DNA from 3 places in the Novosphingobium sp. fls2-241-R2A-195 genome. Region 1 is predicted to be linked to each of the others. Evidence: predicted binding sites of a transcription regulator. Region 1 holds the regulator's gene; each other region holds the start of a gene.
The links. Region 1 encodes LexA, which represses DNA repair genes until DNA is damaged. Its sites were predicted from a motif close to GTTCCNCNCTTGTTCT; they were not measured.
Positions count from the first base shown of each region.

Region 2: QRN25_RS16730 (PA0069 family radical SAM protein) is a predicted target of LexA. The motif match lies at 3,412-3,427, and genes of this name have one in related genera.
Region 3: QRN25_RS05355 (putative DNA modification/repair radical SAM protein) is a predicted target of LexA. The motif match lies at 4,709-4,724, and genes of this name have one in related genera.

Region 1 is NZ_JARVRY010000016.1:63,204-71,100, reverse strand. Features, by position in the region: gene trpC (indole-3-glycerol phosphate synthase TrpC) at 1-351, shown strand, start outside; gene moaC (cyclic pyranopterin monophosphate synthase MoaC) at 368-853, shown strand; gene QRN25_RS13135 (molybdopterin molybdotransferase MoeA) at 850-2,070, shown strand; gene lexA (transcriptional repressor LexA) at 2,172-2,864, shown strand; partial or broken gene QRN25_RS13125 (ComEC/Rec2 family competence protein) at 3,059-5,068, opposite strand; gene gltX (glutamate--tRNA ligase) at 5,309-6,760, shown strand; gene QRN25_RS13115 (citrate synthase) at 6,772-7,897, shown strand, end outside.
Region 2 is NZ_JARVRY010000022.1:128,863-136,759, forward strand. Features, by position in the region: gene dnaE (DNA polymerase III subunit alpha) at 1-1,637, shown strand, start outside; gene QRN25_RS16725 (hypothetical protein) at 1,691-1,960, opposite strand; gene QRN25_RS16730 (PA0069 family radical SAM protein) at 2,331-3,401, opposite strand; gene QRN25_RS16735 (TetR/AcrR family transcriptional regulator) at 3,511-4,092, shown strand; gene QRN25_RS16740 (TauD/TfdA dioxygenase family protein) at 4,235-5,083, shown strand; gene QRN25_RS16745 (NADP-dependent isocitrate dehydrogenase) at 5,291-6,514, opposite strand; gene QRN25_RS16750 (crotonase/enoyl-CoA hydratase family protein) at 6,672-7,433, shown strand; gene QRN25_RS16755 (glycosyltransferase 61 family protein) at 7,801-7,897, shown strand, end outside.
Region 3 is NZ_JARVRY010000006.1:5,977-13,873, reverse strand. Features, by position in the region: gene QRN25_RS05380 (TonB-dependent receptor) at 1-77, opposite strand, end outside; gene QRN25_RS05375 (FecR family protein) at 82-1,020, opposite strand; gene QRN25_RS05370 (RNA polymerase sigma factor) at 1,078-1,602, opposite strand; gene QRN25_RS05365 (RNA-binding protein) at 1,736-1,996, opposite strand; gene QRN25_RS05360 (UdgX family uracil-DNA binding protein) at 2,018-3,442, opposite strand; gene QRN25_RS05355 (putative DNA modification/repair radical SAM protein) at 3,454-4,677, opposite strand; gene QRN25_RS05350 (copper resistance system multicopper oxidase) at 5,086-6,879, shown strand; gene QRN25_RS05345 (copper resistance protein B) at 6,879-7,835, shown strand.

The sequences.
Region 1 (7,897 bases):
GACGACGTGTTGATGGCGGAAATCGAATCCGCGGCTATCGAGCGCGGTCTCGACTGCCTGATCGAAGTTCACAACGAACATGAGATGGAACGCGCAAGCCTTTTGAAATCACGTCTTATCGGTGTGAACAATCGTGATCTGCGACGCTTCGCTACCGACATCGCGACCACCGAGCGACTGGCCCCGCAGGCGCCCGAAGGCACCTTGCTGGTCAGCGAAAGCGGGATAAACGTCCACGCCGACCTGGAGCGCCTGTCATCTTGCGGTGCCCGCACCTTCCTGGTGGGCGAAAGCCTGATGCGCAAAAATGATATAGAAGCGGCGACGCGCGCCCTTCTCACCGGAACGTAATGCCCATGGGGTTGCGATGAACAAGTCCCTCACGCATATCGATGCCAACGGCAACGCCCGCATGGTCGACGTTGGCGCCAAGGCCGAGACACAGCGCACTGCCATAGCTTCCGGTCGGATTTCGATGAGCGATGACGCCCTCGCCGCCGTTCGCGCTGGAAATGCGCCCAAGGGTGACGTTCTAGGTACTGCGCGGATCGCTGGCATAATGGCGGCGAAGCGCACGGCAGAACTCATTCCGATGTGTCATCCTCTCGCGCTGGATGCCGTAAATCTGGAGTTCTCGTTCGAAGACAACGCGATAAAGGTAATTGCCCGAGCATCCTTGACGGGAAAAACCGGCGTTGAAATCGAAGCAATAACAGCGACTTCCATCGCACTTGTGACAATCTACGACATGGCCAAGGCGCTCGACAAGAGCATGGTCATCAGTGACATTCGCCTTGTAGAAAAGATCGGCGGCAAGTCGGGCCACTGGAAACTGGATGGGTGGGCCGAATGAACAAATCGGCGCCGCTCTCGCTCGAGGAGGCACAGGCTCGATTGCTGGCGTTGGCCACACCCCTTCCGATAGAGCGAGTCGATATCGAAGGCGCATACAACCGGTATCTCGCAGAACCGCTATATGCCCGACGCACGCAGCCACCGGCCAACCTATCTGCGATGGATGGCTATGCAGTGACGGCCGGGGACTTGCAGGGCCCCTGGCGAGTGATCGGAGAAAGCGCCGCCGGGCATCCCCACGTCGGCCCCCTCTCCACGGGCGAAGCCGTACGCATTTCAACGGGAGCAATATTGCCGGTCGATGCGGCGGCAGTCATTCTCCAGGAAGACCTTGCTAGAGATGCCGAAATCCTGACGTTGTCGGGTGAAGCACCCGATCCCGCGCACAAGCATATCAGACATCGCGGAATGGATTTCGTCACGGGGACGGAAATCATGCTGCCGGGCGCGCGCATCACTCCGGCGCAAATGGCGTTGGCAATCGCTTCGGGCCATACGCACCTGCCTGTCCATCGCACACCGCGGCTGGCCGTGATCGACAGCGGCGATGAACTCGCTGAAAACCCGGAATGCTGCGCCCCCCATCAGATTCCCGCAAGCAACGGCGTCATGCTGGCGGCTATGGCTTCAGCGATGGATGTCCATGCGAGGCGGATCGGGCCTGTACGTGATGATATCGACACGATCACGCGCGCTTTCGAGGCATCCGACGATGTCGATCTCATCGTGACCAGCGGCGGCGCTTCTGTCGGCGATCACGACCTCATCCGCCCGGCCCTCGAACGCTGGGGCGCGAGCATCGATTTCTGGCGCGTGGCGATCAAGCCCGGCAAACCCATCCTCGTCGCCACGCGCGAACTGACGGGACGGCGACAGATCATACTGGGACTACCCGGAAATCCGGTCTCCAGCTACGTTACGGCCTACCATTTTCTGCTTCCTCTCCTGCGAGCGATGCAGGGTGCCGCGAGGCCATTGCCGATGCGCCTGGCCGCCAGACTAAGTATGCCGCTGCGCGCCAACGGTCGCCGCCGTGAGTTTCTTCGCGGTTGGTGGGATGGCGAAAGCGTGACCGTCAATGCATTGCAGGACAGCGGCGCCCTGTCCTCTCTGGCCGCAAGCAATGTGCTGGTAGATCGCGCGGCAATGGCCGCGCCGGCGGCTGCAGGAGACGAAGTTCGGATTTTCCTGCTCCAGAATGACGGCATTGCTTGAATTGAGTTCAATTGGTTGCTTGATTGTTCCCCCATTGTTCACTACGAGAACAAGCGGGATCAGGACTTGCCTGGTTCGAAGGTCACGAAAAGGCAGCGACCATGTTGACTCGCAAGCAGCACGAATTGCTCCGGTTCATCCAGGCACGGCTTGAAGAAAGCGGCATCTCTCCTAGCTTTGAGGAGATGAAGGAAGCCCTTGATCTCAAGTCGAAGTCCGGTGTTCACCGACTGATTTCGGCGCTGGAGGAGCGAGGCTTCATTCGCCGCCTTCCCAACCGGGCGCGCGCTTTGGAAGTCTTGCGTCAACCGGACGATACGGGCAGCAAGGCGCCACGTCCATCCGCTGCCAATAGCAACCATGGGGTGCCCCCTCTTCAGGCACCTCGTCGCGCCGTAGAAGCGGCGAATGACGTGATCGAGATTCCACTGCACGGCCGCATCGCGGCAGGCGTTCCGATCGAGGCACTGGAAGGCCAATCGACCCTGCCTGTCCCGGCTGCACTGCTCGGTTCGGGCGAACACTATGCGCTGGAGGTCTCCGGTGATTCCATGATCGAAGCGGGCATTCTGGATGGCGATTTCGCGCTCGTTAAGCGCACGAATGCTGCCCGGGATGGCGAGATCGTGGTGGCTCTCATCCGTGGCGAAGAAGCCACGTTGAAATACCTGCGACGTGAAGCTGGAATGGTTCGCCTGGATCCTGCAAACGCCGCTTACGAACCGCAGATATATGGCCCGGATGAAGTGGAAGTCCAGGGCAAGCTCGCTGGCCTGCTTCGTCGGTATAATTAAAACTTTTCCAGTCCGATGCACCATCGTTGTGGCAAGTAGCGCGACTTACTCCGGACGGTTTTGATCCGTGCCGGAGTTTCTTGCGATACGCATTGCGGCAATCATATTAGGTCAAATCCGGTATATTAGGCAAAATCCGGCTTCGGATTGGACTATGAAAGTCCTCACGCGCCGGAAGAACCACGCTTAGTTCGCTAGTTGGTGGTTGAAGGTCCATTCTCACGGACATGAAATGGTGAGGAATGCCACCAGCCGTGTGAGCCCTGCGTCTGAGCCACAGTATCGATGCGCCCCTTGCCCAGATAAACGGCCAATCCTCCCGTATGAGCCAAAGATCCACGATCGGCCTTGTACCAGCGCGGGCGGCAGCTACGTGGTAACCAGCGATCTGATATGACGATGTCGCTGTGCTCACATGCTGCAACAAGCGAACGTTCCGCGACGGAATCGCGTCCACGCGACATCAGCAGGTGCCAGACTTTCCCCGATCGCTCAATCGGCACCTTACAGAAGTCCGGGTTGCACCTTGCGCCTGGCCACTTATCAAGCGTGGCGGGTTCCGCTTCTATCCCCGCGAACTCCATCAGATTGTCCCGGGCATAGCCTCCTTTGCTGTCCCTGAGTAAGAACAACTGATTTCCGCCGTTTTCGACAAGGCCGACATGGCGACCGTCGCCCGATACCAATATATCTGCAGGCGGGGCCATCGCGAGCAAAAGCACACCGATCGCGGCAATGGGAAATCCCGCCCAGCGGATGCGGCCGGTCCATAGACCGAGCCAAAGCCCGCCCGACACAAAAAGCATGAATGCCCAGGCGTCGGTACCCGGAAGCAGGTTGACCGCCCCCGGTCTTGAAGCGAACCAATGTGCCAGTCCGACAAGCACATCCACCGAAACGCCCGCCAGCCACCAGAAAGGCCCTCCCAGCCCGGCGATGTCGAGGATCAATGCACTAGCCAGCAACGGCATGACGATGAAAGTCGACCACGGGATCGCGAGCACATTGGCCAGCGCTCCATATACGCCAGCGCGGTGGAAATGGTACAGGCCGATAGGCATGAGTGCCAGATCGATTACCGCGCCGGTCAAAAGCAATAGAGCGATATGGCGCATTGCTCTTGCGATCATCCCTTCGTCACGCGGCCCAAGGAAATGGCGCACCGGTTCCGATGTGCTGACTGCGATAAGCGCCAGAACCGCTCCGAAGCTCAACTGAAAACTGGGCCCCATTACTGCCTCGGGCTACAGCAGAAGAACGCAGAACGCTGCAACCGCCAGCATGCGCAAGGACAAGGGCTCACGCCCAAGGGCGAGCGCGAACAGCACCAGCAATGCCCCGATGCATGATCTGACTGTAGGGACTTCAGAACCGGACAAAAGGGTGTAAGCTACACCGGCGAGGGCTCCTGCGCCGGCCGCGATTACCGGCAACCTCACCCGAAGCGCCATCCATGAGGAAAGCGCCAGTAATCGGATGGCCACGAGGTACACTGCCCCCACCATCGCGCTGACATGAAGCCCACTTATCGACAACAGATGTGCCAGCCCCGAATCGCGCATGGCCTGATCATCGGCCTCCGAAATATTTCCGCGATCACCGGTGACGAATGCCGCGGCAATACCTGCGCGCTCTTCCCCGATGCGAACGCGAATATGATCCGTTAGCGTCTGACGTATATCCGATAGTGCCCATGCGCCTGCGCTGAATTCCCGGACGACCTTCACGTCTCCCACGACCGATCCGGTAGCGGCAATGCTGGCAAACCAGGCTGTTCGCGCAAAGTTGTATGCGCCCGGAAGCATGGGCGGCGCCGGCGGCATCAGCCGCGCCCTGAATGCTACGAGATCCCCCCTACCGATCCCCGCCGCGGAACGCTTGCCGGGAACGTTGAGCCTGACCTTAATGGGCACACCTCTTATCGGATCGCGCATGGCCAGCAGCAGGCGATCGCGATCAAGCGCAGGCTGCGATTCGATAGCAAGGACCCGCGCGATGAAACTGCCCGCTACAGGCCTTTCGATTGCCGGCTGGCCGACGATTTCCGACCGCACCCAAACCGCAAGGCAGCCCGCGACCGCCAGCAAGGGCAATACCATGATTGCCCGGCTGAAATGCGGATAACTACTCCGCAAAGGAAAGGACGCATAACAAGTTGCAGAAACTGCAATCAAGCCGCAGCAGAAGCCGATCCACGACAGCACGGAAGATAGCCAAAACCACGCAATTATGCCGCTTGCAAAGGCTACGGTGAGCCATGGAGTCCGTTCGAATCCGGCATTGGAAAGAAATCGCTCGACGACTGCCAAAACCCTCGACAAGAGGCCCTCGGCGGTCCATGGCCCATGCTGCAATGCAGCGGTCCCGGGGCCTCCCGGAGACGGAATTTCACAGATTGCGACAGGGGTTCCCATGGTCGCCAATAGGACAGGAAGGTCGGGTAGATGGCAAGCGGCAGTGCATCGGGCGAAGCGACTGGCAAAAAGGCCGTCGTAACGCGCTTTGCTCCTTCGCCGACCGGTTACCTTCATATCGGTGGCGCTCGTACGGCACTGTTCAACTGGCTGTTCGCGCGCCGTCATGGCGGCAAGTATCTGCTGCGTATCGAGGACACCGATCGCGCCCGTTCGACCGAACCCGCGATCGACGCGATCTTCGACGGCTTGTCCTGGCTGGGCCTCGACGGTGACGAGGCGCCGGTGTTCCAGTTCGCCCGCTCGGACCGTCATGCCGAAGTCGCCGCGCAGCTGATGGAAAACGGCCACGCCTATCGCTGCTACCTGACACAGGAAGAACTCGCCGAGCGCCGCCAGAAGGCGCAGGAAGAACGCCGCCCGTTCCGCATCGACAGCGAATGGCGCGATGCCGATCCCGCGACCTGGCCGGCCGACCGTTCCTGGGTGGTGCGCGTCAAGGCCCCGCGTGAGGGTTCGACGACGATCGAGGATCTCGTGCAGGGCACGGTCACCGTGCAGAACGAGGAAATCGACGACTTCGTCATCCTGCGCGGCGACGGCACCCCGACTTACATGCTGGCCGTGGTGGTGGACGACAACGACATGGGCGTCACCCACGTCCTGCGCGGCGACGATCACCTGAACAACGCCTTCCGCCAGCTCGTCGTCATCAACGGCATGGGCTGGGACGTGCCGGTCTACGGCCACGTGCCGCTGATCCACGGCTCGGACGGCGCCAAGCTGTCCAAGCGCCACGGCGCGCTGGGCGTCGATGCCTATCGCGACGAGATGGGCCTGCTGCCCGAGGCCGTGTTCAACTACCTGCTGCGCCTCGGCTGGGGCCACGGCGATGAGGAGATCATCAGCCGCGAGCAGGCGATCGAATGGTTCGACATGGTCGATGTGGGCAAGAGCCCCTCGCGCTTCGACCTTGCCAAGCTCCAGAATCTCAACGGGCATTATCTGCGCGAGGCCGACGATGTGCGGCTTGCGGGCCTCGTCGAAGCGCGCCTTGAAGGCGTCGATGGCGATGGCCCTGCCGACCTGCTGGTCCGCGCGATGCCCGTGCTCAAGGTCCGTGCCAAGGACCTCAACGAACTTGCAGAAGGCTCTGCCTTCCTCTTCGCCCAGCGTCCGCTCGCCATGAGCGAGAAGGCGCTGGCGCTCCTGACCGACGAGGGGCGCGAGCGCCTCGCCGCGATCCATGAGCGCCTGTCCGGCCAGGCCGACTGGACTCTCGAGGCATTGGAAGCCAACCTGAAGGCAATGGCCGAAGACCTGGGACTGGGTCTCGGCAAGCTCGCGCAACCCTTGCGGGCAGCCCTGACGGGTCAGACGACCTCGCCGGGGATATTCGACGTACTGGTATTGCTCGGACGGGAAGAGAGCCTCGCGCGCATCGGCGAACAGGCTCAGGTTCCCGCCGGGTCGCAGTCATAAGGAGATAATTGGTGGGTGATCAGGCTAAACTGAGCGTCGGCGGCGCGGAACACGACTATCCCGTTCTCAAGGGAAGCGTGGGTCCGGACGTCATCGACATCCGCAAGCTCTACGGCCAGACGGGCGCATTCACGTTCGATCCGGGCTTTACCTCGACCGCGAGCTGCGAGTCGGCGCTGACCTACATCGACGGCGACGAAGGCGTTCTGCTGCACCGCGGCTATCCGATCGGCCAGCTGGCAGAGAACTCCTCGTTCATGGAAACGAGCTACCTGCTGCTGAATGGTGAACTGCCCAGCAAGGACGAGCTTGCCACGTTCGAGAACACCATCACGCGCCACACCATGCTGCACGAGCAGCTGGCGACGTTCTATCGCGGTTTCCGCCGCGACGCGCACCCGATGGCGATCATGTGCGGCGTGGTCGGCGCGCTTTCCGCGTTTTACCACGATTCGACCGACATCGCCGACCCCGAGCATCGCAAGATCAGCTCGCACCGCCTGATCGCCAAGATGCCGACGATCGCGGCGATGGCCTACAAGTACTCGGTCGGCCAGCCGTTCCTCTATCCGGACAACAAGCTGAGCTACACCGGCAACTTCCTGCGCATGACCTTCGGCGTGCCCGCGGAAGAGTACGAGGTGGTTCCGGCGGTCGAAAAGGCGATGGACCGCATCTTCATCCTCCACGCCGATCACGAGCAGAACGCCTCGACCTCGACCGTGCGTCTTGCCGGTTCGTCGGGCGCGAACCCCTTCGCGTGCATCGCAGCGGGCATCGCCTGCCTGTGGGGCCCTGCGCATGGCGGCGCGAACGAAGCCGCGCTCAACATGCTCAAGGAGATCGGCACCCCCGATCGCATCCAGCACTACATCGACCGCGCCAAGGACAAGAGCGATCCGTTCCGCCTGATGGGCTTCGGTCACCGCGTCTACAAGAACTACGACCCGCGCGCGACGGTCATGCAGTCGACCCTGCGCGAAGTGTTCGAAGCCCTCAACGTCACCGACCCGCTGTTCGAGACCGCGCTGCGCCTCGAAGAGATCGCGCTCAGCGATCCCTACTTCGCGGAGAAGAAGCTGTTCCCGAACGTGGACTTCTACTCGGGCATCATCCTTTCGGCGATCGGCTTCCCGA
Region 2 (7,897 bases), on a different contig from region 1:
GCACGCTGGCGGCGGTGAAGCCGACCAACTTCGGCGACATCATCGCGCTCGTCTCGCTCTATCGCCCCGGTCCGATGGACAACATCCCGCTGTTCGGCCAGCGCAAGAACGGCCTCGCGCCCATCGAGTATCCGCATGACAAGCTGGCGGGCATCCTGGGCGAGACTTACGGCATTTTCGTCTACCAGGAACAGGTCATGCAGGCCGCGCAGATCCTGGCGGGCTACTCGCTCGGTGACGCCGACCTTCTGCGCCGCGCGATGGGCAAGAAGGTCCAGGCGGAAATGGACAAGCAGCGCCAGCGCTTCGTCGATGGCTGCAAGGAAGTCTCGGGCATCGACGCCGCCAAGGCCAACGAACTGTTCGACTTGATCGACAAATTCGCCGGTTACGGCTTCAACAAGTCGCACGCAGCCGCCTACGCGCTGCTGGCATATCATACGGCGTGGTTCAAGGCCCATTACCCGCACGAATTCTATGCCGCCGCGATGTGCTTCGACATGCACCAGTCGGAAAAGCTCGCGATATTCGTGGACGACGCGCGACGCAACGGCATCGAACTCGCCGCGCCCGACATCAACCGCTCCGAGGCCGAATTCATCGTCGAGGAGACGGCCGAAAGCCACGCAGTGCGCTATGCGCTGGCGGGTATCCGCAACGTCGGCGAAAAGGCGATGGACGCCATCGTCGCCGAGCGCGAGGCGAACGGGCCGTTCGTCGATCTCGACGACGTGTTCCGCCGCGCGCCTGCCGGATCGATGAACCGCCGCCAGCTGGAAAGCCTGGCGGCAGCGGGTGCGTTCGATGCGCTGGAGCCGAACCGCGCCAAAGTGCTCGCCAATGCCGATACCCTGCTCGCCGAGGCAGACCGTTCCTCGCGCGAGCGTAATTCCAGCCAGCACGGGCTGTTCGGCGGAGACGATCACGTCGAGCAGGGCCTTCGTCTTGTCGAAGCAGACAAGTGGGACCGTGCCGAGCACATGGCCAAGGAGCGCGAGACGTTCGGCTTCTACTTCGCCGCACATCCGGTGGAGCAGTATCGCGCGGTCGCCTCTGCCAACGGTGCGCGGACGTACTCCAGCCTCATGGCCGGCGGCGGAGGAGGCCGCACCGGCGCGGTGATGGCGGCGATGGTGGAGGGCGTCCAGAAGCGCAAGACCCGCAAGGGCAAGGACTTCGTGATGGCCGACTTCTCGGATTCGTCAGGCAATTTCTCGGCTTCGTGTTTCGAGGAGAGCCTGGTCGAGAACTTCGTGAAATGGGCCAAGGAAGGTGCCTGCATCCTCCTCAATGTCGAACTTGATTCGCCCAGTCCGGACGAACCCCCGCGCGTCACCGTACGTGGCGGTAGGCCTCTGAACGAAGTGAAGGCCGACGCCCGCATGGTGCTCAAGCTCGACATCGATCGGGTCGAGGCGGTGCAGGAGCTGGCGCTGCTGATGCGTCCCGGTGCGCGCGGGGCGGGGGAGGTGATCGCAACGCTCCACCTCGGAGACGGGCGCACGCAGAAAGTGCGGCTCGGCCGTGACTTCGCGCTCGACGGCGAATTCGCCGAGCACCTTCAGAGTGTGCAGGGGATAACGAACGTCTCGCTGACGGCCAAGCGCGGACCTGAGCGGGTTGCCATGGCCGCCTGATGCGTGGCGGCAGCCCCCGGCGCGGGGCTGCCTTCGCGCCGGATACTGCCTGATTACTTGTCAGTCTTGACCGCGTCCTGGGCAGCATCGCCGACCTTGGTGGCGGCATTGCCGACGTCGTTGGCAGCTTCGGCGATGGCGTTGTCCTTGGCGGTCTCGCTGTTCTGGCTGAACAGGTAGATGCCGCCGACGATCGCGACGAGCAGCACGAGGGCCATCACGATCCCGGTGCCGCCGCCCGTCGAGCGTGTTTCGCGTATGATGGTGGTCTGACCCGGCGCCGCGTTTGCCGGGTGTTCGGTGGTAACGGTTTCTTCTGCCATGGTGGACTCCTGTCCTTTTGGTTGCTGGCAGGAGGAACGCGTAATTTTTGGGGAGGTTGCCCGACAAGTTGTCGGGACGTCTTCAGCGGTCGGGATACTGCGGTGGGCGTTTCCCGTCGACAGCGGCGACGCCTTCCGAGAAATCCTTGGGCATCAGCATCATGACCTGCTGCCGATCTTGCCTCCCACCACACCCGACAGTGACCGGGCATCGAGATTGCGGTTCGGCGTTTATTTGGTGAGCCTGAGGCCCATCGGCATTGTCGACCGTCTCCCCCGCATCGCGGCGTTCGACAAGGATCGGATGGGCCATGGCGCAGGACAGGCCGGGCCGGAGATTGCGTAATCACCAGAGCGCCATCGTGCTTGCTTACAAAAGCGAGAGTTGCCCATCCAGAGAGGGGCGACGGAACCGTGTGCAATCCAGTGCGACATGCGGCCCTGTGATGCCCAGTCGCGTGGCGGCCACGCGGAAGCGGCGGCGGAACAGGTCGGCCCAGACGCCCTCGGGCCTCATGCGGGTAACGAAATTCGGATCGTTGTCCCGTCCGCCCCGGATCGAGCGGATCGTCGCTATCACCTTGCCGGCGCGCTGCGGAAAATGCGCGTCGAGCCATTCACGGAACAAGGGAGCGACTTCGTGCGGCAGGCGGATCACGATCCATGAGGCCGACCGGACACCGCGCGTGGCGGCATCCTCCAGTATCGCTTCCATGAAACTGTCGTTAATCGACGGGATGACCGGGGCGATCGAGACATGTGCCGGCACGCCCGCCGCTACCAGTCGACCGAGCGCTGCCATGCGTTTGGCGGGTGAGGCTGCACGCGGTTCAAGCTTCTGCGACAGCACCGGGTCGAGGCTGGTCACCGATATTCCCACATGCACGAGATTGTGCGCCGCAAGCCGTTCCAGCAGGTCGAGGTCGCGCAGCACGCGGTCGGACTTGGTGGTGATCGTCACTGGATGGCGCACATCGAGGCACAGTTCCAGCACCTCGCGCGTGATGTGATAGCGGGTCTCGATCGGCTGGTAGGGGTCTGTATTGGTGCCCATCGCGATCGGCGCGGGCTTGTAGCCGGGCTTTGCCAGCGTTTCGCGCAGGAGCTTCGCAGCGGTCGGTTTAGCGAACAGTTTCGTTTCGAAATCGAGGCCGGGCGAGAGATCGTGATAAGCATGCGTGGGCCGCGCGAAGCAGTAGATGCAGCCATGCTCGCACCCCCTGTAAGCGTTGATCGAACGGTCGAACGGCACATCGGGCGACTTGTTGAAAGAGAGGATCGAGCGCGGGTGCTCCTCCGTAACGGTGGTCGCTGGGTGGCGGACAGGGCCGTCGACCGTTTCTGCCACGTCGAGCCAGTCACCGTCCGCTTCGCGTGCAGGCAGGTTGAAGCGCGCGCTCGCCGCGCCACTAATCGCTCCTCTGCCCTTGATCGCTTCCATGGTAGTGGAGTGAACAAAATAGGAACAAAAGTCAATCTGTCGTTACGTGTCCCAGCGCAGGTTGATCTTGCTGCGCTGCACCCTTAGGCGGGCGTGAAAGGGGAATTTAATGGCAGGCGCAGCGCGCAGGGTCGGAGCCGAGACGTCCGCGACACGGGCGGTCATCGTCGAGGCCACCAACCAGTTGATCCGGGACGAAGGCTATGCCGCCGTCAGCACGCGGCGCGTGGCGGCCCGGGCAGGGCTCAAGCCCTCGCTGGTGCACTACTATTTCCCTACCACCGACGACCTGCTGGTGGAGGTTTCGCGGCAAGGGGCGGCGCAGAGCGACCGCATGATCGAGGAGGCGCTGGCTTCCGACGACCCGCTGCGTGCGCTGTGGGGATTCTTCATCGATACCAGCCGGGTGGCGATGGCGCTGGAGTTCATGGCGCTCGCCAACCATCGTCCCGCGGTGCGTGACTACATGGCGCAGCACAGCGAGGAAATGCGCGCGCGGCAGGTCACGATCCTGCAGCACCTACTCGGCGACAGGTTGGACCGGCTCGATGGCTTCGATGCGGCGGGGTTCAGCGTCGTTCTTGCCGGGATCGGACGGGCGGTGGTGATGGAGCAGGGGCTGGGGGTGAAGACCGGTCATGCCCAGGCGATCCGTATCGTAGAAGGTTGGCTGGACAAGCTGGCCGCCTGAGACACGATGCCGACACATACCGCGCGGGCGCTGATTGGGGTGCCGCAGGGGGTGGTGTGTGCAACTCGGCTTGATTCTCTCGGATGCTGGGCGAAGAACGTGGTAACAGCGTTCTCATACGGCATTCCTGGGAGACAAGGCCATGACGGTCGCCACCACCACTGCTCAGTTGAAGGCTGAGCACATCAAGCCGAAGATCGGCAGCCGCATTCTCAATTCGAAGGAAGAACTGCTTTCCGGCGAACTCGCCGCGCAACTGCGCGAAGAGCTTGAGGCGCGCGGCATCCTGGTCTTTCCGAAGATCAATTTCGATGACGCGGAGCAGATCGCCTTCACCAAGACGCTCGGCGAATACGCGCCCGAGGGGCCGGACGGCGGGCCGAGCAAGATTACGCTCGACGTGAAGGAAAACCCGGCCAGCGCGGAATACCTCAAGGGTTCGCTCTACTGGCACATCGACGGGACCCGCAACGAAGTGCCGATCCTGGCCTCGCTGCTCTCGTGCAAGGTGCCGAGCCCGAAGGGCACGGGCAACACCGGGTTCTCGAATACCTATGCCGCCTATGACGCGCTGTCCGACGAGGACAAGGCATATTACGACGATTTGCGCGTGCTCCATGGACCCTGGGCCTCGCTGTTCTACTACGAGCCGGAGCCGAGCCTCGCCAAGCTCAAGATCATGCAGGGGATCGGCGAGAAGGTGCTGCCGCTGGTGTGGAAGCACGCGTCGGGGCGCAAGTCGCTGGTGCTAGGTTGCACCTGCCATCACGTGCAGGGCGTCGACCACCTGGAGAGCGCGCGGATCATCCACGGTTTGCGCGAATGGGCGACGGGGTCGGAGTTCACTTATAGTCACGAATGGTCGGTGGGCGACCTGGTGATCTGGGACAACACCGGCACCATGCACCGCGCCGAGGCCTACGATCCGAACTGCGGGCGCATGATGCACCGCACCAAGCTGGAGGGCGAGGAGCCCTGGGCGGTGGAGTAAAATCCTCCCCGGTACGGGGAGGGGGACCACCCGCAAGGGTGGTGGAGGGACACAGGCGGTTTGCGCGAGATCGGTGGGGAGCGCCTCGCACGGGGGTGCCCCTCCACCATGCTTCGTATGGTCTCCCTCCCCAAAAGGGGAGGAATAGAAAAAGGCCCGCCCCCTCTTGTGAAGGGGCGGGCCTTTTACATTCAACCGACCGAAGGATCAGGCCCAGGTGGCCATTTCGGTCTCGAGGTTCTCGACGATAGCCTCGAAGAACTGCTCCGTGGTCATCCAGCTCTGGTCCGGACCGATCAGCAGCGCGAGGTCCTTGGTCATCTTGCCGCTCTCGACGGTCTCGATGCAGATGCGCTCGACGGTCTCGGCGAACTTCACGACGTCCGGCGTACCGTCGAACTTGCCGCGATAGGCAAGGCCGCGGGTCCAGGCGAAGATCGACGCGATCGGGTTGGTCGAGGTCGCCTTGCCCTGCTGGTGCTGGCGGTAGTGACGGGTCACGGTGCCGTGGGCCGCTTCGGCCTCGACGGTCTTGCCGTCGGGCGAGAGCAGAACCGAGGTCATCAGGCCCAGCGAGCCGAAGCCCTGCGCGACGGTGTCCGACTGCACGTCGCCGTCGTAGTTCTTGCACGCCCAGACGAACTTGCCCGACCACTTGAGCGCCGAGGCGACCATGTCGTCGATCAGGCGGTGCTCGTAGATGATGCCGGCGGCGGCGAACTTCTCGGCGAAGCCTTCCTTGTCGAACACTTCCTGGAACAGATCCTTGAAGCGGCCGTCATAGGCCTTGAGGATCGTGTTCTTGGTCGACAGGTACACCGGCCAGCCGAGGTTGAGGCCGTAGTTGAACGAGGCGCGCGCGAAGTCGCGGATCGATTCGTCGAGGTTGTACATCGCCATGGCGACGCCCGGAGCCGGGAAGTCGAACACGTCGAGGTCGATCTTGTCGCCGTTTTCGCCGTCCCACACCAGGCGCAGCTTGCCGGCGCCGGGGATCAGGGTGTCGGTGGCCTTGTACTGGTCACCGAAGGCGTGACGGCCGACGACGATCGGGTCGGTCCAGCCCGGAACCAGGCGGGGCACGTTCGAGATCACGATGGGCTCGCGGAAGACGACGCCGCCGAGGATGTTGCGGATGGTGCCGTTGGGCGACTTCCACATCTTCTTGAGGCTGAATTCCTCGACGCGGGCTTCGTCGGGGGTGATGGTGGCGCACTTGACGGCGACGCCGAATTCCTTGGTCGCGTTGGCGGCGTCGATGGTGATCTGGTCACCGGTCTCGTCGCGCTTCTCGACCGAGAGGTCGTAGTACTTGAGGTCGATGTCGAGGTAGGGGAGGATCAGACGCTCGCGGATCCACTGCCAGATGATGCGGGTCATTTCATCGCCGTCCATTTCGACGACGGGGTTCACAACCTTGATCTTTGCCATTCTAAAGGGACTCCCCTGGGGTGAGAATTGCGGCAGTCTCTAGGCACGGCTGCGCCCCATGGCAAGGCCGAGACTGGGGTGTGACAGCACCGACAGCGGCTTTGCAGGCCGGGGTTCGACCCCGTGCCTGTCACTAAGTGCAGGAGAGGAGGGCAGGATGAGCGAGGAAGTGTTGCTGGCCGAACGCGATGGCGTGCTGGAGGTCACCATCAACCGGCCCGAGCAGCGCAATGCGATGACCAAGTTGGCGGCGGCGGGAATCGCGGCGGCGATGGATCGGCTCGAATCGGCGGATCACCTGCGCTGCGCGATCCTGACGGGCGCGGGCGGCAGCTTCTGCGCAGGCATGGACCTCAAGGGTTTCCTGAACGGCGAACTGCCGGTGGACGAGCGCGGCGGCTTCGGCGGCATCTGCACGTGGACGCCAGGCAAGCCGATCATCGCGGCGGTCGATGGGCCGGCGCTGGCTGGCGGCTTCGAACTCGCACTTGCATGCGATCTCATCGTCGCGAACAAAAATGCACGCTTCGGCATTCCTGAGGTCAAGCGCGGGCTGGTCGCGGCGGGAGGCGGCCTGGTGCAACTTCCTCGCCTGTTGCCCCGCGCCCTGGCGATGGAACTGGCGCTGACCGGCGATCCGATCAACGCTGACAGGGCATTGGAACTCGGCCTGATCAATCGCATTATCGATGGCCCTGCAATCGACGCCGCGAGAGAACTGGCTCAGCGGATCGCGGCCAACGGACCCCTGGCAGTGGCGGCATCCAAGGGGATCACGCGCGACTCGTGGCTCTGGCCGATCGACCAGATCAACGAATATCAGAACGCGCACGTGGCGCATGTCTTCACGTCGGAAGACGCGAGAGAAGGCGCCCTGGCCTTTGCCGAGAAGCGCACGCCGGTCTGGAAGGGGCGGTAGAAGGCGCATTCGCGTTCCGCAGGTGCGGCTGGTCGAATCCACTTGGGGCTTTGCCTAAGGGATACTCTGTTCCGCCGGGTTCGGATACGCAGGTTGCCGGTGCTGTGGAAGTATTTCTGTGTGAATTTCACAAATACCGCACAGGACTTGCCCGTGATCTGTTTCTGTCGTTTCAGTATTGCGAGCCGTGTACTTTGCGCAGGTTCGTGTTGACGGCGGAGGGTCGGTCGATATGCGCCCCTCCATCCTTCCAGCCCTTCAGGGGTTGTCGCGCCTTCTGGGGCACAGGCCCGACGACGTCGTGTCGCACGCAAGCGAGCGGTGGCAGATCGCGCCCGGCGGTACGGTACACGTGAGGCCGGCATTGATGCTGGCCAATCAGATCGAGCGCATCCGGGGAGCGGAATTCGCCACCGTGGCCGAAGTGGTGCGCGATTTTCACGGCGGCTTCGATGTTCCGCAGC
Region 3 (7,897 bases), on a different contig from region 1:
TCGACAGCCACCTCCTGCGCGGAGGCGGTGCCGGGCATGGCCGCTGCGGCCGCCACGATGCAGATGGCGCCGCGCATCGCCTCAGCGCGAGCCGATGATCCAGCGTCCGTTTTCGGACCGCACCGACAGTCCCAGCAGAGGCCCGATCGAGCCCGGATCCTTACGCAGCGGCGCCACGAGGATCGAGCCGGAAACCGCGCCCGAAGCGCTGGATGCGGCGACATATTCGATGCCGGTGGCCCGCTTGAGCTGTGCTGCGACGTCCTCGAGCGAAGCGCTCTCGAAAGTCAGGCGACCTTCGCGCCATTCGCCGACCTGCTCGGCGGGCAGTCGGGTGAGCGTATAGTCGCTGCCTTCTGCCGGGCGGCGCAGGACTTCGCCGGGCGATACGCGCACGTCGGCGCCGTCTGGATCGAACTGCACGGCGCCTTCTGACACCGCGACGCTCAGTCCCAGCGCATCGTGGCGAACGTCGAAGACGGTGCCGATGTCGACCAGCCGCTCGTTGCCGACGGCGACCTCGAAGGGATGCGCGGCATCGTGACGCACGGTGAACAGCGCCTGCCCGCGTTCCAGCCGGGCATAGCGCTTGTCCTTGCGGTCGAACTCGACTGCGGTGCCGCCTGCGAGTTCGATGCGAGTATCGGCATCGAGCGTCACGCGGCGGGTTTCGCCCAGCGCCGTCTCGACGGTGTAGAGATCGCGTTGCTGCCCCTGGAAGGCCCAGAACCCCGCCACGACCGCAATGCTCGCGGCGATCGCACTCGCCAGCCAGGGGCGACGGCGGCGCGCGGGTTCGGCGGAAGGGGCATCGTCGTTGGCCGGGCCGGAGGCGGCCACGAGTTCGGCCGCGTCGGCCACCGAGGCCATGACTTCGTCATAAGCGCGCGCATGCGCCGGGTCGGCCTCCAGCCAGAGGGTGAACGCCTCCCAGTCGGCGAACGCGGGGTCACCCGCACGCACCGCCCAGCCGAGCGCCGCGTCCCGGATACCATTTTCACTCGCCAATTCGTTCGCCATCGGGCGCTCCTTCACCGGCGATGACGGAGACGATCGGCTGCAGCCTCATCGCGGGCCTCATTTCGACCGTTCCTTCCATTCCGCCAACGCCCGGTAAGCGATCCGCAGATCGCTTTCGACGGTGCTTAAACTGAGGCCCATTTCCGCCGCTACGACCTTTTGCGCCGTGCCTTCGATACGGTGGCGGCGGAAGATCGTTGCCGTCCGCGTACCCAGCCCGTCGAGCAGGGCCAGCACGCTGGCGGCCTCCTGCGCGGCGGCCATGCGGCGTTCGGCGGAGGGTTCTGCGGAAACGCCCGGCGGATCACCTGCATTCACGTCGGTCCAGTCCCGGTCACGCACGTCCGCTTGCCTGGTCGAGCGGAAACGGTCGATCATCAGCAGGTCGGCGGTGCGGAAGAGATAGGATAGCGGTGAAGCGACCGGGCCGGGGCGGCTGGCGCTGATCTTCAGCCAGACCTCCTGCACGAAGTCTTCGGCCGCATCCCCGGCGCCGCGCGCGCGCAGGAAGCGCAACAGCTTCTCCCGATGTTCGAGAAAAGCCGCTTCGAGGCCGGCTGTGGGAGAGGTTTCTGCGGTCACGAAGAAAGGGCGCGGATGTCTTGGGCTACTCTTGATCGGGCAGCCTGATAGACGTTCGCACGCCTTCGGGGAAGTGCCGTCATCCCGACATTGATCGCGATGTCGGGATGACGGCGGAACAGATCAAATGATTTCAGTTCACCGCGCGAATGTGATGGCCCGGCTCGATCGCGGCTGGCGGAGCCGCTTCCAGCATATGGTCATGTTCGGCGAAGATACGCTCGATTTCGCTGCGTTTGTCGAAAATCATGCGGGCGACGCCCGACGTCATCCCGCCTTCGTCTCCCACCCGGCCCAATACGCCGGCAAGGTCTTCGAGCGTTGCGCGTTCAGGGCTGCTGTGAAGCCCACCCTTGGAGTCGCGGTAGGCAGTGCATTCGCTGGCCATGACCATTCCCCTTCAATGTTTGCCGTCTCAGTTAACGCGCATTTCCCTTTGGAGTTGCATTTGGGAAACTCCATTCGCCGCAAGAATCTGCGCGAGACCGGCAATATCCTGTGCGAAGCGCGCATGTTCGCGTGTCCGTGCATCGCCATCTAAGCGAAGCAAATAGCTTGGATGCGCGGTAAGCCAGATCAGCGTGCCATCGGAAAGGCGGATGGCCTGGCCGCGCTCCCGTCCGATCGCCGGCGTGCGTCCCAGCAACCCCCGTGCACTGCTCGCGCCGAGAGCCAAAACGACCTTTGGCTTTACCAAGGCACGCTCTCCGTCCAGCCACCAGCGACAGATGTCGATCTCCCCGGCAGTCGGGGGCTGATGGAGACGCCGCTTGCCGCGAGGCGTGAACTTGAAGTGTTTGACCGCGTTCGTGACGTAGGCTCCGGCGCGGTTCACCCCGGCCTCGCCAAGTATCTGATCGAGCAATTGTCCGGCCGGTCCGATGAAAGGCCTGTGCTCTCGCTCTTCGGTATCGCCGGGCTGTTCACCGACTATCATGAGGTCCGAATTCGGGGGGCCTTCGCCCATGACCGCCCGAGTGCCGTTGCAGCCGATCGCACAGCGGCGGCACTGCGCAATTCCTCCTGCGATCGCCTGTAGGCTGGCGGGTTTGGCTTCTCTTTCGAACAAGTCGGCGCCGGTGGCGATCATGGCAGCCTCGCGCTTGTGTGCCCCGGCGATGAGATCGGGAATCTGGCGCGCCTCAGGCAGGTTCTTCCAGTAACGCCGGGGCATCTCCTTGAGCATCATGCCCACCTTGAGTCGCGCCGGGTTGAAGATCGAGCGGTAATAGCCGAGCCAGAGTTCCTCGGTCGCATCTTCTGCCGGGGCGTCCCCGCGCGACGCGGCCGGGCCTTCCAGAAGTTGTTCGCCGTCCCAGTGCAGTGAAATGCGCGGCGTCAGAATCGACCAGCGCTGGCTGGCGAAGCGATTGACGAAGAAGTCGGCATTGGCACGCTCGATCCGATGCTCGGGCTCGAACCAGGCGACAAATCGTTCGATGCCGTCCTGATCGGGCGTGGAGCGGAAGCGGACGAAGGCGCGCATCTTGTGAATGTCGCGGCGCACCTGCTTCGCCATGCCTTCCAGCGGCGCGACGTCGCGATCGGCCGAATCCTCGATCAGTCGGGGGTGCTTCTGCAGTCTCCACAACACGCGATAGAGCAGGCTCAGCCGGGTCGGATCGCGGTGCAGGATGACGCACCGGGCGAGGTCGAGAAAGGCCCGGCTGGCGCGGACTTGGGGCAAGGGATCGGACGGCAGGTTAGGTAGGACGGCCGTGGCGAAGAGATCCGCCGGCCCATCCGGTTCTCCCCAGGCGGTCGCGTCAGGCGAGACTCCGCGTGCCACCAGTCGCCGCGCTTCATCGCGCCATGCCTCGAAATCGTCGGGCTGCACCATAGCCGCCTCGATCACGCGAAAAGTTCCATCTGCCGGGCCTGTGGCGCGAGACGGGCGCGTAGATCGGCGCGGTCGAGGAGCAGAGTAGGGCGCCAGTCGTCCGTGACGATGAACGGGCGCAGCTTCTTCACCGAAGCACTGAGCCGCGCAAGATCGTCCAGCCGGATCGACCGATGCCGCCGCGCGACCAATATGGCGTCGACTGCCTTTACGCCAAGCCCCGGCACCCTCAGCATCGCCTCACGCGGGGCACGATTGAGATCGACCGGAAACCGGTCGCGGAACTTGAGTGCCCAGGCCAGCTTGGGATCGATGTCGAGCGGAAGCATACCGTCGTCTTCCGTCGCTTGCTGTACTTCCTGTGGAGCGAACCCATAGAAGCGCATTAGCCAGTCCGATTGATAGAGCCGATGCTCTCGCATTAGCGGGGGGCGCTTGAGCGGCAGCACGGCGCTGGCCTCGGGAATTGGACTGAAGGCGGAATAGTAGACACGCTTGAGAGAAAAGCGGTCATAAAGCGTGCTGGCCTTGCCGACGATCTGCGCGTCGCTTGCACCGTCCGCGCCGATGATCATCTGGGTGGATTGCCCCGCCGGCGCGAAGATAGGTGCCTTGCGAAAGCGAGAGCGGGCGTCGTGTGCCTCGGTGATGGCGCTTGAAAGCCTGCCCATGGCGCCTTCGATCGTCTTGCTGTTCTTGTCGGGAGCCAGCCGGGAAAGCCCGGCGTCTGTCGGCAATTCGACGTTGATCGATACGCGATCCGCCCATAACCCTGCCTGCGCCACGAGTTCGGGGTCAGCTTCCGGGATAGTCTTGAGGTGGATATAGCCACGAAAATCGTGCTCTTCGCGCAAGATGCGCGCAACCTCTATAAGTTGTTCCATCGTATGCGTGGACGACTTCACGATACCTGAACTGAGGAACAGGCCCTCGATATAGTTCCGCCGATAGAAAGAAAGCGTCAGATCGACCACTTCCTGCGGCGAGAACCGCGCACGGCGTACGTTGGAGCTCTTGCGGTTTATGCAGTAATGGCAATCAAAAATGCACTGGTTGGTCAGCAGAAGCTTGAGCAGGGAGATGCACCGTCCGTCGGGCGCATAAGCGTGGCAAATTCCCATCCCCTCGGTCGAACCGATGCCTCGTCCATCGCGGCTGTGACGTTTCGTGGTCCCGGAGGACGCGCATGAGGCATCGTACTTGGCGGCGTCGGCAAGGATTTCGAGACGATCCATGATGGAGGTACGAGACATTTGTTCCTTGTATGTTCCTATCCAGTTCTTTGCAAGCTCGTCGATGGTGAGTCCGCATGTCCGTTTAATCCGGATTGGTGTGCTTGCGCCGACGAACGAGACTGATGGTGCTGCCGACGGGTCAGCAATGCTAACCCCCTGTCAAACGGCAGCGGTCGCGGCGATCGGTATCCGGTCGCCGCGGCCTTTCATTTCCGGAGTGAAGCATTCTGGGGAGACGTCAGTTTCTGGCTCCTGCGTTTTGCTGGGGAAAGCGCGACAGGTGGAGGGGGCGCATGTAGTCCGCGTGGATCGACATCCACCACAAGGCCGTGGAACGCGCATTTACATGCACGTCAAAATTGTCTCATCTGGTCGAGGGATAAGCGAGCGCGGCGCGTATAAGAGGGCATGTCGATCTTCGAAACTTGCGCCCGAAGCGCCGTCCCCCGCCGTAAATTCCTGGCGATGGGGGGGGCTTTGGCTGGCAGCGTCGGAATGGCAGGGCTGTTTCCCGCATGGGCGCGCAGCGGAACCGGGGGGATCGCTCATGCCAGCGCCGGTTCGGGGGTGTTGTCGGGTGACACCATCGCGCTGCAGATCGGGCAGAGCCACTTCGCTACCGGGGGGCGTACCGGCCATGCGGTGACGGTCAACGGCACGCTGCCCGCGCCCTTGCTTCGCCTGCGCGAAGGACAGACGGTGCGGATCGCTGTCACCAATAGGCTGCGCGAACAGAGTTCCATCCACTGGCACGGGCTGCTGGTGCCGTTCCAGATGGACGGCGTGCCGGGGATCAGTTTCCCCGGCATCGATCCGGGCGAGACTTTCAGCTACGAGTTTCCGCTGACCCATTCGGGAACCTTCTGGTATCATTCGCACTCGGGCATGCAGGAAGCCGAGGGGCTGTTCGGCCCGATCGTCATCGACCCCGCTGGAGAAGACCCGCTTGCCGGCGAGCGCGAACACGTGCTGGTCCTGAGCGATTGGAGCCCGCTCCACCCCCACGAACAGATGCGTCGGCTCAAGATGATGAGCGGCTATTTCAATCGCCAGAAGCAGACGCTGGCAGGACTGATGGCGGGGGCGAAGGCGAACGGGGACCAGTCGCTGCCGGATCGCCTCGCCTGGGGGCAGATGCGAATGGATGCGACCGATATCTCGGACGTAACGGGTTCGACTTACAGCTTCCTGATCAATGGCCATGGCACGGCGGAGAACTGGACCGGCCTGTTCGCAACCGGTGAGAGGGTGCGGCTCCGCGTGATCAACGCCTCGTCGATGACCAACTTCAATTTCCGCATTCCCGGCCTGCCGCTGACCGTGGTGGCGGCGGACGGCAACCCGGTGCAGCCGGTCGAGACCGACGAAGTGCAGATCGCGATTGCCGAGACTTACGACTTCGTCGTTACACCGGGCGAGGCGGAAAGCTATGCCGTCATCGCAGAGGCGCTCGACCGTTCGGGGCAGGTCCGCGCGACGCTGGCGCAGCGCATGGGCCTTGTCGCCGCATTTCCTCAGATCCGCAAGCGTCCGCTCCTGACCATGCGTGACATGGGTATGGACATGTCCGGCATGGACATGGGCGAGGCCGGCGAGATCGACCTGTCTAAGCCCGCCAATGCCGACATGGGCGGGCATTCCATGAAGATGCGCGATGCATCGGTTGCGCCCTCGGTGAAGATGGGGCCGGGTGTCGCCACGTTGGCGCCAATGCCGGTGGACCGGCTCGCCGATCGCCCGACCGGGCTGGAGGACGCCGACCACCGGGTGCTCACTTATGCGGACTTGCGCTCGCGCGATCCCAACCCCGATCCACGCGTGCCGACGCGCGAGGTGGAGGTCCACCTTACCGCCAACATGGAACGCTACATGTGGTCGATGGACGGCGTGGCGATGTCTGAGAACCCGGCGCCGATTCCGTTTCGGCTCGGCGAGCGGGTCCGCGTCACCCTGATCAACGACACGATGATGCCGCACCCGATCCATCTGCACGGGCATTTCTTCGAACTGGTGCAGGGTGAACCCGGCCACCGCGTACGCAAGCACACCGTCAACGTTCTGCCCGGCGGCAAGGTCGCGTTCGATCTGACGGCGGACGGCGAGGGAGACTGGGCATTTCATTGCCACATGCTGCTGCACATGCATGCGGGGATGATGCGCGTGGTCACCGTGCGACGCGAGCAGGCGGAGAGACAGGGCTGATGGCGCTGCACCTTGTCTCTCTGCAGTCGATCCCGGCCCTGCTGATGATCGCTGTGCCTGTCCCGTCGTGGGCACAGGATCATGCAGGCATGGACCACTCTCATATGGATCATTCGGGCATGAACCATGACATGTCCGGCATGGATATGTCGCAGGATGCAGCTCCGGCGATAGACCATTCCGCACACTCCATTCCCGGTGCGACCGTGGCCGATCAGCCGGGCGATGCGCCCGCGCCGCCGGTGCCGGCAGACCATCCCGCCGATCTCTTCTTCGCGCCCGATCGCATGGCCGCCTCGCGCAAGGCGATGGTCCGGGAGATGACTTTCTCCACGTTTGCGCTGCAGGTCGACCGGCTGGAATATCGCGCCGCAAATGGCAAGGATGGTTTCGGCTGGGAAGGGCAGGCATGGTATGGCGGCGACATCGACCGCATGGTCCTCGCCAGCGAAGGCGAGGGCAGCTTGGGCAAGCGGGCCGAACGCATCGAGTTGGCCGCTTATTGGCGTCACGCGCTCGACCCCTGGTTCAACCTGCAACTGGGCGTGCGCCACGATTTTCGGCCGGATCCGCAGCGCACTTACGCGCTGGTCGGCATCGAGGGGCTGGCGCCCTACTGGTTCGACGTGACAGGCCAGTTGCTCGTGTCGGAGAAGGGAGAGGTCCATGTACGTGGCAAGGCGGGCTACCAGCAGCGCATCACCCAGTCGCTGGTGGTCGAGCCGGAAGCCGAAGTCGATTTCGCGTTTCAGGACGTGTCCGCGCTGAACGTGGGATCCGGCTTCGAGCGCTTCGAACTCGGAGCGCGCCTGCGTTATGAGCGGAATCGTTCGTTTGCGCCTTACGTTGGTGTGCATTGGGAGCGCAAGCTCGCTGGCACCGCCCGGCTCGCGCGTGCTTCAGGTGATGACGTATCGGGCGTATCCGCCGCGTTCGGCGTGCGGATGATGTTTTAGTCGGGGCGGACGAATTGAGCCGGTATCCGACGGTGGCGATATGGACCATGCTCATGAAGCTG